4 regions of the Clostridioides sp. ES-W-0016-02 genome follow, and region 1 is predicted to be linked to each of the others. Evidence: riboswitches for the same ligand, from Rfam matches in the RefSeq annotation. Region 1 holds a riboswitch; each other region holds the start of a gene.
What was found. A riboswitch is a leader RNA that binds a small molecule or an ion and turns the genes downstream of it on or off. The one in region 1 is predicted to bind cyclic di-GMP.
Positions count from the first base shown of each region.

Region 2: another riboswitch for cyclic di-GMP. It lies ahead of IC758_RS15475 (SrtB-anchored collagen-binding adhesin); the one in region 1 lies ahead of IC758_RS18565 (type II secretion system protein).
Region 3: another riboswitch for cyclic di-GMP. It lies ahead of IC758_RS10820 (cold-shock protein); the one in region 1 lies ahead of IC758_RS18565 (type II secretion system protein).
Region 4: another riboswitch for cyclic di-GMP. It lies ahead of flgB (flagellar basal body rod protein FlgB); the one in region 1 lies ahead of IC758_RS18565 (type II secretion system protein).

Region 1 is NZ_CP061361.1:4,007,994-4,011,213, forward strand. Features, by position in the region: gene IC758_RS18560 (GspE/PulE family protein) at 1-1,301, opposite strand, end outside; gene IC758_RS18565 (type II secretion system protein) at 1,456-1,947, opposite strand; cyclic di-GMP riboswitch class II at 2,105-2,190, opposite strand; gene IC758_RS18570 (ribose-phosphate diphosphokinase) at 3,034-3,220, opposite strand, start outside.
Region 2 is NZ_CP061361.1:3,299,486-3,302,705, reverse strand. Features, by position in the region: gene IC758_RS15480 (cation diffusion facilitator family transporter) at 161-1,339, shown strand; cyclic di-GMP riboswitch class II at 1,460-1,545, shown strand; gene IC758_RS15475 (SrtB-anchored collagen-binding adhesin) at 1,662-3,220, shown strand, end outside.
Region 3 is NZ_CP061361.1:2,215,944-2,219,163, reverse strand. Features, by position in the region: gene IC758_RS10825 (MurR/RpiR family transcriptional regulator) at 350-1,222, shown strand; gene IC758_RS10820 (cold-shock protein) at 1,408-1,608, opposite strand; cyclic di-GMP riboswitch class I at 1,758-1,854, opposite strand; gene hcp (hydroxylamine reductase) at 2,119-3,220, shown strand, end outside.
Region 4 is NZ_CP061361.1:323,222-326,441, reverse strand. Features, by position in the region: gene fliF (flagellar basal-body MS-ring/collar protein FliF) at 1-518, opposite strand, end outside; gene fliE (flagellar hook-basal body complex protein FliE) at 543-860, opposite strand; gene flgC (flagellar basal body rod protein FlgC) at 870-1,274, opposite strand; gene flgB (flagellar basal body rod protein FlgB) at 1,282-1,599, opposite strand; cyclic di-GMP riboswitch class I at 2,005-2,094, opposite strand; gene IC758_RS01830 (radical SAM protein) at 2,276-3,220, opposite strand, start outside.

The DNA.
Region 1 (3,220 bases):
GTTATCAAAAAACTTTCCACATCCATATCTAAAAGACGTGAAATCGCTCCGACTGCTGTATTTGCATGTAATGTACTTAAAACTAAATGTCCTGTAAGAGAAGCTCTAATTGCTATTTCAGCAGTTTCTGTATCTCTTATCTCTCCAACCATTATTATATCTGGGTCTTGACGCATAAAGGCTCTAAGCCCACTGGCAAAAGTAAGTCCTGCCTTCTCATTTATTTGAGATTGATTTACACCAGGTAGTTCATACTCTATAGGGTCTTCTATCGTTAATAAATTTCTATTTTCCGTATTCAATTGATTTAGCATTGAATATAATGTAGTAGTTTTTCCACTTCCAGTAGGTCCAACTACCAATATAAGCCCATAAGGAGTATTTATTAACTCATCATATATCTTAGAGCCATGTTCATCTATTCCTAGTACTTCTTTACTTACCATAAAATTACTCTTATCAAGTACTCTCATTGCTATTTTTTCATCCCTATTAGTAGGCATTGTAGAAACCCTAAAATCTATAGGTTTATTATCTACTTTTAAATATATTCTACCATCTTGTGGAATCCGCTTTTCAGATATATTTATATCTGACATTATTTTTATACGACTTATTACCGCTTTGTATGGAGCAGAGTTCATTCTCATATATTCTCTTAACATTCCATCTATTCTAAATCTAACACGCATGTAATTTTCGCTTTGTTCTATATGTATATCACTGGCCTCCATTCTAACAGCATTTTCTAGTATATTATTTACTAGTCTTACTATTGGAGCAGCATTTACATCCTCTTCAAGGATTACTGTTTCTCTAATTCCACCAGTCTTGTTTTTGTTGTATTCAGTCATTGCTTTATTTATTTCTGAATGTGCATAAGCATGACCTATTGCTTTGTTTATATCTTCTGCACTTGATATAAATATTTCGACATCTTTACCTGACATACGTCTTACATCTTGAACTGCTTCTCTGTCTTGTGGGTCTGACATGGCTAGACATATCTTGTCTCCATCGATTTTGAATGGAAATATCGCATATCTTTTACATATATTTTCTGGAACCATTTTTGTAGCTAATGTGTCTATTTCTGTTCCTTCTAAAAATACACTTTCTATATCCAAAAGTTCTTTTAATACACTTATTAATAAGTTACTATCTATAAGACCTTCTTGTACTAGAAATTCTCCTAGTCTTTTTCCACTGTTTTTTTGTTCTGATAATGCCCATTTAAGCTGGTCTTCTGTTATGTATCCTTTTTCAACCAGTTTGTCTCCTATTCTAACTTTTTTAGCCACAGATTTCACTCCTTTACTATCTCAATTATATCATCATTTGTGATTGGACATTAAAGAAAATAGTATAAAAGACAGGAAGATTTTCTTCCTGCCTTTTTCATTAAATTTATAATTAAACTTAAATATAATCAAATAATAAATATATTATTTACTATTAATTACCACTACTACCATTATCCTCTAAATTATCTATAAGAATGATGTATATATCACCTTTATCTAAAGCACTAGTTAACTTACTAGAAAGATTTTCATCTGTATAAACCTTATCTTCCCCTATATCAGATACTAGTTTGTTCGCTTGTTCTTTTGTTATTGTTGCGCCATCTATCAATAATGCTAATTTTTTATTATTACTAACTTTAACTAAATCATAAGTTCCACCAATATCAGAATTTTCTATATCAGATTCCAAGTATGATTTTAAGTGCGTTTTTATATCTGTAGGTAATGTGTTAGTATCTGCATAATAAGACAATGCTGCACTTTTAACTGAACTATAATCAGACTCAACACTTGCTACCTTAGCTTTGTTTATATTACTAAATAAAGCTGGAACTGCCACTACTGCTAATATACCTATAATTGCAATTACTACCAATAATTCCACTAAAGTGAAACCTTTTTTATTCTTTCTTAACTTCATTTTTATTCCCCCTCAATTTTTTTAATTAATACTTAATTATAATATATCTGGTTAAAAATCTAAGTAAAATTATTTACACGTACTAACCAGATTTATTTCTAGCATATAACCATTTTTTTGAACAAAAAAAACTATGAAAATAAAAGTATCATAAATACAATTTCATAGCCGGTTGCACCACTAACTCAATATGTTCCAAGGTGCCCACATTACAGAACATACATCAACGTTTCTATTTTATTAAATTTAGAATGATATATAACTCATAATAGAGATACATATCCACTTATATTATATAATAGTTACCACATTTTAGCAATACAGTTTATATTATTTATATATACCAAACTTTAACATATTCAAACATAATTTCCGAAAGTAATTATACTATACAAAAAAAGAAACATCTCCCTACAATTATCATATATCGTAAGGAGATATTTATAAATTATCATTTAGTTTTATCATTGTCATTTCCATCCTTTGCTAATATTTATTTGAAAGCTAAAAGCTATTACAATATAGTATTTTATTAAAAACATCTATATATAAACATTCTATATTCTTGCAGTTATGATTCAGCCACAATCACTATATAAATGAAACTCTTCATCTATATATATGCTTATCGTACAAAATTACTTTCTTTACAGTAACTTTATATAATCCAGAACCCTCTCACAAACACTAAAGATATAGAATAGATACTATTTTCAATTCTTATAAATAAACTTTCAATAGATTTTTATATTTACTTTAGATTGTGGCTGAATCAATTAATTATTAGGGGTTCATCTTCAATCCTTCCCATTGGAAACACCTCTTTCTTTAATTTATATTTACATAATACTACATAATTCAAACTTTTTCAATGATTTTTCCAAATATTTTTTATATTCGTAATATTCATAATTTTATATTTTTTATTAAATTTAGTTTTTAATTACTTATCCACATGTTTTACAAGAAACATTTACTTTTATATACACACATACAACTCCAATAAATTATACTAATACATAAATTAGATATTAAAAAAGAGTTGCTTAAAAACTTACTTTAAGCAACTCTTATAAATCTAATTAATTAAAATAATTTACTTACTGATTCATTAGAGAATATCATTCTTATAGCATCTCCAAATAAAGGAGCTACTGTTTTTATTTTTATCTTATCTATTCTTTTTTCTTCAGGAAGTTGTATAGTATCAAGAACTATTAACTCACTTATTTCTGAATTAGAAATTCTTTCAATAGCTGGTCCTGATAATACA
Region 2 (3,220 bases), 710 kb from region 1:
ATATAAAACTACTTCATATTAACTATAAGAAAAGAAAATTAAGAATATTTTACTGATATAGAACAAGTTTAAAGAATTTTATATCTAAATTGTGTTATCATGAGTAAAGATATCAAGTTTCGAGTTTATTAATAAAATAAAAGACAGGGAGGTAAGTTTCATGTTCTCAAAAATCCTAGTCAAAACATTTATCAAAGATAGTGAGAATGTTCAAGATAAAGTTGTTAGAAATAAGTATGGTTATGTAGCAGGAATAGTAGGCATAATATCTAATTTAGTTTTATTTATAGTAAAGGTTTCTATAGGTGTACTTACATCAAGTATAGCTATAATGGCTGATGCGTTTAATAATCTTTCTGATATGGCATCTTCAGCAATAACTATGATAGGGTTTAAACTAGCAAGTAAACCAGCTGACAAAGAACATCCTTTTGGGCATGGTAGAATAGAATATCTATCAGCATTAATAGTAGCTTTTATGGTTATGTTGGTTGGACTTCAATTTGTGAAATCGTCTATAGAAAGAATAACAAATCCAGTTCCTATAAAGTTTGAATTAGTACCACTGATACTTTTAATTGCATCTATAATGGTTAAAATATGGTTGAGTCGCTTTAATAAATTTATGGGAAATAAAATTAATTCATCAGCATTAAAAGCAGTGTCATTGGATGCTTTGGGAGATGTATTTACATCAAGTTGTGTAGTTATATCTTTTATTTTGGCTAGATTTACTGATTTACCTATAGATGGATATGTAGGTATTGTAGTATCATTAGTAATACTTTATGCAGGATTTTCTCTTGTAAAAGATACTATAAATCCTCTTCTTGGGGAAGCTCCAGATGAAGAAATGGTCAAATCTATTTTAGAATTATTATTATCTTATGAACATATAATAGGTACACATGATTTAATAATCCATAATTATGGAGTTGGAAGATGCATTGCATCTATACATGCAGAAATTCCAGCGAATATAGATATAATGGAAATTCATGAAATTATAGATACTGCTGAGAGAGAAATATCTGAAAAGTTGGATATATATTTGGTAATTCATATGGACCCTATATGCCTTGATGATGAAGAGGTTATATCATCAAAAAGAGAACTTGAAGAAATACTTAAGAAAAACAGCCTTATAAAATCTATGCATGATTTTAGGATAGTTGGAAAAGGAAGTAAGAAGAATTTAGTCTTTGATATAGTAGTTAATCCTTCTGAATTTTCTAAAGGTATGTCAGAAGAAGATCTAAAAGCAGATATAACAAAACTAGTTAAGGAGATGAATCCTGATTATAATTGTGTAATTGTTGTAGACAAGGATTTTATTTAATGATGATAAAAAAATAAAGGAAAAAAATGTAAAAAATATAGACAATAAAACATAGACATAATATAATGGATATATAACTGTATTTAATTTGAATATAATAATTTTTAATTATTTTTATAAAAAAATTATAGAGACGTTGAAGTATATCCTATTACTGGGCACCTTATGGGTATACAGAGTCAATGGTGCAACCGGCTATGAATATAAATTTTATTTATTTCATAGCTTTTTTTGTATAGTTTTTTGATAAAAAAAGTTAAATTATATTGGGTATTTATGGAATTTTACAAGAGTGTAAATAGATTAGAGGGGAGCAATCTATATGAAGAAAGGAAATAAAAAGGCATTATTAATCAGTTTAATTATGATTTTAAGTATGATAGTTACTACAATATATCCATCTGTATCTTATGCATCAGAATTAGAAGGCAGTGGGTCTATACAAAGCAATTCAAATAATTTACCAACTGGAGATGGAAAACAAGAAGAAAATAAGAAACCAGAACAGACTCCAGAGGGAGATAAGCAAGAAGAAAATAAGAAACCAGAACAGACTCCAGAAGGGGATAAACAAGAAGAAAATAAGAAGCCAGAGCAAACGCCAGAAGGAGATAAGCAAGAAGAAAATAAGAAGCCAGAGCAAACGCCAGAAGGGGATAAACAAGAGGAAAATAAGAAGCCAGAACAGACTCCAGAAGGAGATAAGCAAGAAGAAAATAAGAAGCCAGAGCAAACTCCAGAAGGAGAGAAACCAGAAGAAAACAAGAAACCAGAACAAACTTCGATAGAGGATGAAAATTTACTTAAGACTTTAGAAGAAGAACTTAATGAAGATAATGAAGACCACGGATTTATCGTAAAAATTAATAATGATGCAATAGAAACAGAGTCAATGAAAAAAATTACATTTAATTTAACTTATACTCCAACATCAAAAGGGATAAAAGCAGGTGACTCAATAACTTTTAAGGTTCCAGATGTATTTAATAAAGTTAATTTAGATTATACAAGTGAATGTTTTGATAAAACAGAGAGTAATGGAGAGTATACGCTTACATTTAGAGAATTACCTAATGGTCAAAGTGTAATGCAAGGAAAAATTGGATTAGAAGCATATGTGAATAAAGTTAATGAAGAAACAAGTGCCAAAATTCATATTGAAACTACTGGAAAGATAGAAAGTGGAAATGGAGATGTGGATATAGAAATAAAACCTGGCGATAAAGAAGACATTGAAGAAGCTAAAGGAACACTTAAGAAGCTTGTTGAAGGAAGAGAGTCAACTACTGTATTTATGCCAGTTAAAAATAAAGATGTAAATTATACTATACAAGTAAATGAAAAAGAAGAAGAATTAAAAGATATTACTTTATATGACGAACTCCCTGAAGGAATGACATTAATAAAAGATTCTGTAAGTATAGTAGCAAGCAATGGAAAAGAAGTAAGTGATTTTAATATTGAACAAGGTGAAAATTCTATTTCAGTTACTTTTGGAGATATAGATAAAGCGTATACTGTTAAGTATAAGGCTAGAATTAGTGATGAAAATGCAAAACATGGTAACAAATATAAGAATATAGCTAGATTAGAATCTGCAGGTAATAAAGTTCAAGAAGATGATGCTATTGTAAGTATATTTGATAGAGGAAATGATTATCTTTTGACTAAGGGGCATTCAGGAGCAACAAATATTACTCAAGTAGGTCAAGTAATCAACTATCAGATTTCAATAAATGATGATAAATCACCAGTAAGTAATGTGGTTATAACAGATAATATACCAGAAGGTATGAGATTAACTACTGCTGGAGAAGCTGGGCATGATTTTAGAGTTGTAGAAGTTCCAATGAATGGTGGCTGGACTCCTTGGAGTAAAGA
Region 3 (3,220 bases), 1.8 Mb from region 1:
TAAGAGTTAATATATATATTGTAACCTTTTAAAAACACTTTAAATAATAAGTATATGATAATTTACTTTTGAAGTAAGTAATGTACTTAAATATGCAAAATAAAATATTTAACTTTTAAATGAGTAAAAATTGAAAATTTTAAAAGAAATATTGAATAAATCTTAAAAAATGCAAGGAAAGATGGTATAATAAATTTAATCGAAAATACTATGTGAAGTATAAGGTACAGAAAAGTTAGAATTTTATGAGTTTAAGAAGCTGAGATAAAAACTAAAATAATAAAATTTTTAGAAAAAATATTAGTAGTGATAAAAAGAAAATAGTTTATATAACTAAAAGGAGAAAAAAATGGAAGAAACAAATGAAATGAAAGATAGTAAACATTTGATATCAAATATACAATCTCAATACACGAGGTTAAGTAAGGGGCAAAAACTTATAGCACAATATATTTTGAATAATTATGATAAAGTTGCATTCATGACTGCATGCAAATTAGGTGAAACTGTAGGAGTGAGTGAATCTACTGTTGTAAGGTTTGCAAATGCTCTAGGCTATAGTGGGTATCCAAAATTACAAGCTGCACTTCAAGAACTCATAAAAAATAAATTAACTACAGTACAAAGAGTTGAAATGGCACATGATTATTCTGATGATTTTGCAATATTGAACAAAGTTTTAAAGAGTGATATAGATAATATAAGATCAACATTAGAAGAAATTGATGAAAAAGCATTTAAGGAAGCTTCTAATAAACTTTTAAAGGCAAGAAAAATATATATACTTGGTATGAGAAGTTCTTTTGTAGTAGCTCAATACCTAGGTTTTTACTTAGATATAATACTTGATAATGTCCATATAATTAGAATGGATATGGGAGATGCATTTGAACAGATTGTAAGAATAAACGAAGAAGATGTTATAGTTGCAATTAGTTTCCCACGTTATTCAAAAAAATCTTATCAAATTGTCAATTATGCTAAGGAAAAAGGAGCACATGTAATTTCATTAACAGATAGTTTATTTGCACCAGTAGCAGCACTTGCAGACAATACTCTTTTGGTTAAGAGTAATATGGCTTCATTTGTAGATTCACTAGTTCCAGCACTTAGTATTTCAAATGCTCTTGCAATCTCTGTTGGTATGAAAGAAAAAGAAGATATTAAACAGCACTTCGATGACTTAGAGCAAATCTGGAAGAGATATTCTGTATACGAGTAAAGTTTATATATTAATAAGTATGATTAATTATTAAAAATCTCAAATCCATCAGTTTTTGAGTAAAAATACTATAAAAAACTGACTGACATTTAACTGACAGTCAGTTTTTTTATTTAAATAAGATTTTGCTTAAATTATCAATAAAAAAAGACCCTCAAAAGAGTCTTTCCCGAAAAATCTATATATTATAATATAGTTATATTTTCTGCTTGAGGACCTCTAGCGCCTTTAACTATATCAAAGCTTACTTGTTGACCTTCTTCTAATGATTTAAATCCTGAAGTTTGTATAGCTGAGAAATGAGCAAATACATCATCTCCACCTTCTATTGATATAAACCCAAATCCTTTTTCATTATTAAACCATTTCACTATTCCATTATTCATTAAAAATACTCCTATTAACCTATATCAAGATATACTTGATTTAATTGTGTATTACCACAAATATTATTATATCATAGATTAATAGGAATGTCTATTCAATTATATTTTTTAGTTAACATTTTTGGTTATTATTAGTCTTAAAAATATATTTTTAAGACTGTCTGACATAACTCATAAATTAATTTATAAGTCTTAGTCCCTATAGCTTTGCGTCACTAAATTTCTCTAGTTTTGCCGATTTAGTTTTATTCTACAACTACAATAATACATTAGAATGAGTTATTATTCAACATTCTTGTTTTAAAATCAAATAAATTTAAAAATAGTTTACTTAAATTTTTAAATCATATCTAAAATAATTTAGGAGTACCTTTAAATTTACTTACTTGCATTATAGAGAATACTTATCATAGTATGTACATTTGAAGATGCAATTTTAATTTACTATTTTTATAATATATAACATATATGGGTAAACTATGTAACAAGGTAAAGAGGAGGTATAAATATATGGAAAATTCAATGTTCTGTTATCAATGCGAGCAAACTGTTGGTGGAAAAGGATGTACAAAAATAGGGGTTTGTGGTAAAACGCCAGAAATAGCAGCACTTCAAGACTTATTAATCTATCAATTAAAAGGTATAAGTTGTTATGCTAAAGTTTTGTTAGATAATGGAGAAAAAATAGATAAAGATATAGTTTCTTTTGTAGAAAATAGTTTATTTACGACTTTAACAAATGTAAATTTTGATGGTGATGTACATGAAAATATGCTAAGAAAATCACAAGAAATAAAGCAGAGATTAAGAAAAAAAATTAAAGAACCTATTGTAAACAATGAGTATGCTGAATATAATTTAAGTGAAACAAGAAGTCAAATGATAGAAGATGCTAAAAGAGCTGGAATAATGTTTGATGAAAGTTTAAACCCTGATATACGTTCACTAAGAATGACAATACTTTATGGATTAAAAGGAATAAGTGCTTATGGGCATCAGGCTAGAGAGCTTGGATATTATAATAATCAGGTAGATGAATTTTATTTTAGAGCATTATCAGCAATTACAGATGATGATATTTCTTTAGAAAACTTAATAACATTAACTCTTAAGACGGGTGATATGAGTGTTGCTGTAATGCAAAAACTAGATGAAGCTAATACTACCATTTATAAAAATCCAGAACCTCATAAGGTAAATGTAAAAATAAAAAAAGGACCTTTTATAATAGTTTCAGGACATGATTTAAAAGATTTGGAAATGTTACTTAAACAAACAGAAGGAAAAGGGATAAATATATATACTCATGGAGAAATGATTCCTTGTCATGGATATCCAGAATTAAATAAATATACTCATTTAGTAGGGAACTTTGGAGGAGCATGGCAAGATCAACAGAAGGAATTTGATTCTATACCAGGATGTATACTGATGACAACAAATTGCTTAATGAAACCAAGAGATTCTTATAAAGATAGAATTTTTACAACTAGTGTCGTCGGATGGGATGGTGTAAAATATATAGGTAAAAGTGAAAATGGAGAAAAAGATTTTAGTGAAATAATAAATAAAGCACTAGAACTTGGTGGGTTTGAAGAAAGTGAAGAACCAT
Region 4 (3,220 bases), 500 kb from region 1:
CTTCCTGGAACAGCTTCCTTCTCAAATACAGAAGACTCACCAAATGTTATATGTACTCTAGTATCTTCCACCTGAGGAAAACTCTTGATTGTTTTTTCTATTTCTCCTTGTATCATTCGTTGCTTCTTAATTTGAAACTCTTCATCAGTAAGACCTATTGATGAACTATCATCCATAAGTGCAAATCCTTTAGAACCACTTGTCAAACTTGGAGCTAACTCTAATCTCAACTTATCAACTTCTGTTCTAGGAACATAAATTGTACTTCCTTTTACCTTGGTATCTATCTTTCTAGACTCTAATTCTGCTGATATATCTGCAGCATCTTGAACATCTAGTTCTGAAAATAAGACTGCATACTTATTTTTGCTTGCAGATATTGCTGTAAATACTAGCGCTAAACATATAGCAACAATCCCTATACCTAATGCTATCTTAGTTCCCTTTTTTAGAGAACTTATTTTTGTCCTAGATTTAGCAACTTGCTCCTTAATCTTATTTTTAAAACTGGCTATCATTGATTATTACTCCTGTTCAAAAGGCTAAATTTGTACTTTATTCATTTCTTGATATGCATCATGAATCTTATTTCTAACTTCTATTAAATATTGCATAGATAGTTGTGCTTCTTGACCTTTTAACATAACTTCATGCATAGAAACATCTTCGCCTTTTATAAATTTTTCTTTCATATTATCTGCTGTAACTTGCTGAAAATTGACTTTATCTATAGTATCCATTATTACATCTTCGAAATTCTTTTTTTCTTCTTTATTATTAAAATTTAATGGTTTTGTTTCTCCAATTAAATTATCTAACTTTGCACCTTGCATTAAATTGTTAATTTGTGTAATTGGCATAATTTATCCCTACTTTCCTATTTCCAGTGCTTTTGCTATCATAGACTTCTGAGCATTTAATGTATCTATATTAGACTCATATGCTCGTGAAGCTGTTATTAAATCTGTCATTTCAACCAATATATTTACATTTGGATATTCTACGTATCCATTTGGCTTTGCATCTGGATGAGATGGGTCATATACTTCTTTAAGAGGTGATTTATCATCTTCAACAGATGTGACTTTTACTCCTAGCATACCTAATTTGTTATCATAGTTTTCTTCAAAGGAAACAATTTTTCTTCTGTATGCTTCTCCATTTGGACCTCTTGTAGCGTTTATGTTAGCTACATTAGATGATATGATATCCATTTTCAAGCTTTCTGCTGTTAAACCACTAGCAGAGATCTCCATTCCACTGAACACACTCATCTTCTAATTACCTCCCACTTATTATTGATTTAGTCATTGCTATTTTACCATTTGCAAAACCTATCAAAGCATTGTATTGTAACGTTGTCATTGCTTGATTTACCTTTTCTTCTTCTATATCTACATTATTACCATCCACTCTTAATCCCTTGGAATTGTCTGTTTTTTCTTCTATTTTAGGCATGGCATCATTTAATGTTTCTTCAAAAGTTACATAGTGTTTCTTATAGCCCTCAGTATTTATATTTGCTATATTATTTGCTATTGTCTGACTTCTTAAATTAGTTGCATCTAATCCCATTTTTATAATGTCATATGTATTCATACTCACTCCTCCTTAAAATATTTTCATCTACTCTATTTATTAATTAAAAACAGAGTTGCTATATTACAAAAAATGACTTCTTTATTTATTCAAATTAATTACATTTCTATTACATTAATATAATAATGTATCATTTTAGTAAGAAAACAAATTTTTTCTCAGTAAACTCCAGTGAAAATAAAAAAAAAATTTAATATATATTTAATTTTTTCTACGCAAAGTTGCCTTTTTTTGTAAAATAGTCACTTTTTTATACGCTTTATCTTTATTTTAAATTATAAATCGGTAAAATTTGTTATTATATATACTTTCTACTGTAATAAAGTAATATTTTCATAATAAAATGACCGCCAAAAAGGCAGTCAATTCGACTAATCCTACGCATACAGTATACTTAGGACTCTTTTTGGCAACTGGCTAGCATAGTTTGTTATACAAACCTTAGCCCCTATAGCTTTGCGTCGCTAGATTTCTCTAGTTTTGCCTATTTAGTTTTAACTTAAGTATACAATAAATAACAATTTTTTTAAACATTTTTTACTTATATTTTTAATATTTCAATTAATATTCGATATTTATAGCTAAATATCCAGCATAAATTAAGAATTTGTTATTACAAAAAATAAAACAGCTTAAAATATTCATTCTAAGCTGTTTTTATTTTTTATATAAATATCTATAATGTAACTAGATGAGATTCTTCTTTATCCCATTCAGGAGAAAACTTATTTCCTATTTGTATGAAAGAAGACTTTTTATTCCAATTAGCAAATGAAGATTGATAGCACACCTTACATGAATCATTCATATTTACAGTATTAATATTTTTTCTAAACTTTTTATATTCCAAAGAATTCCACATTTCTTCAAAAGTTTTATATTTGTCAATATGAAACAACTTTATAGGTGTAGACATACATGAACGTACAAATCCATCTGACCCTAAAAAAAAGTCTCTCCATGCTGTAAAACAATCCTTATGTAGTTTTTCACATGCACTATCTTCACCTTGTATATGAGGTAACTTAAGAATAATATTTAACTCATCTGCTAAAACCTCTGCTTCCTCAAATACTTTTTTAACCTCATCTTGGCAATCATATAAACTTTCATCATGCATATTTTCATCAAATACAGTTAGATACACTACCTTAAGCTCTTGTAAACCTATTTTTTCAGCTAATCTAACCATTTTTGGTATCTCATACAAATTAGACTTCATTGCTGTGAAAACAAAATTCATATATGGCCAATTTATACCTCTTTTACTCTTTTCATCTGCTATATGTTTAATGTTTTTTATGATATGATTAAAATCAGCTCCTGATCTTATATTATCATTAATCTCTTTAGATGCCCCATCTAAACTTATAGCTATAATGTCAGTTTCTGTATTGAAGATATCATCAAATAATTTATCCAATTTCATACCGTTTGTACAAAAATATTTTCTAAGACCATTTTTTTTTGCCCAATATAAGAAATCAACAAAATTTGGATGTACTGTTGGTTCTCCCCAGCCCATTAAGGTTACTTCTTCTACTTCATTTAATATATTCTCAAATTTTTCAGTCCATTTAAAATCAAAAATTGTTGCTTTGAATTCTGCTGAATTTCTTCC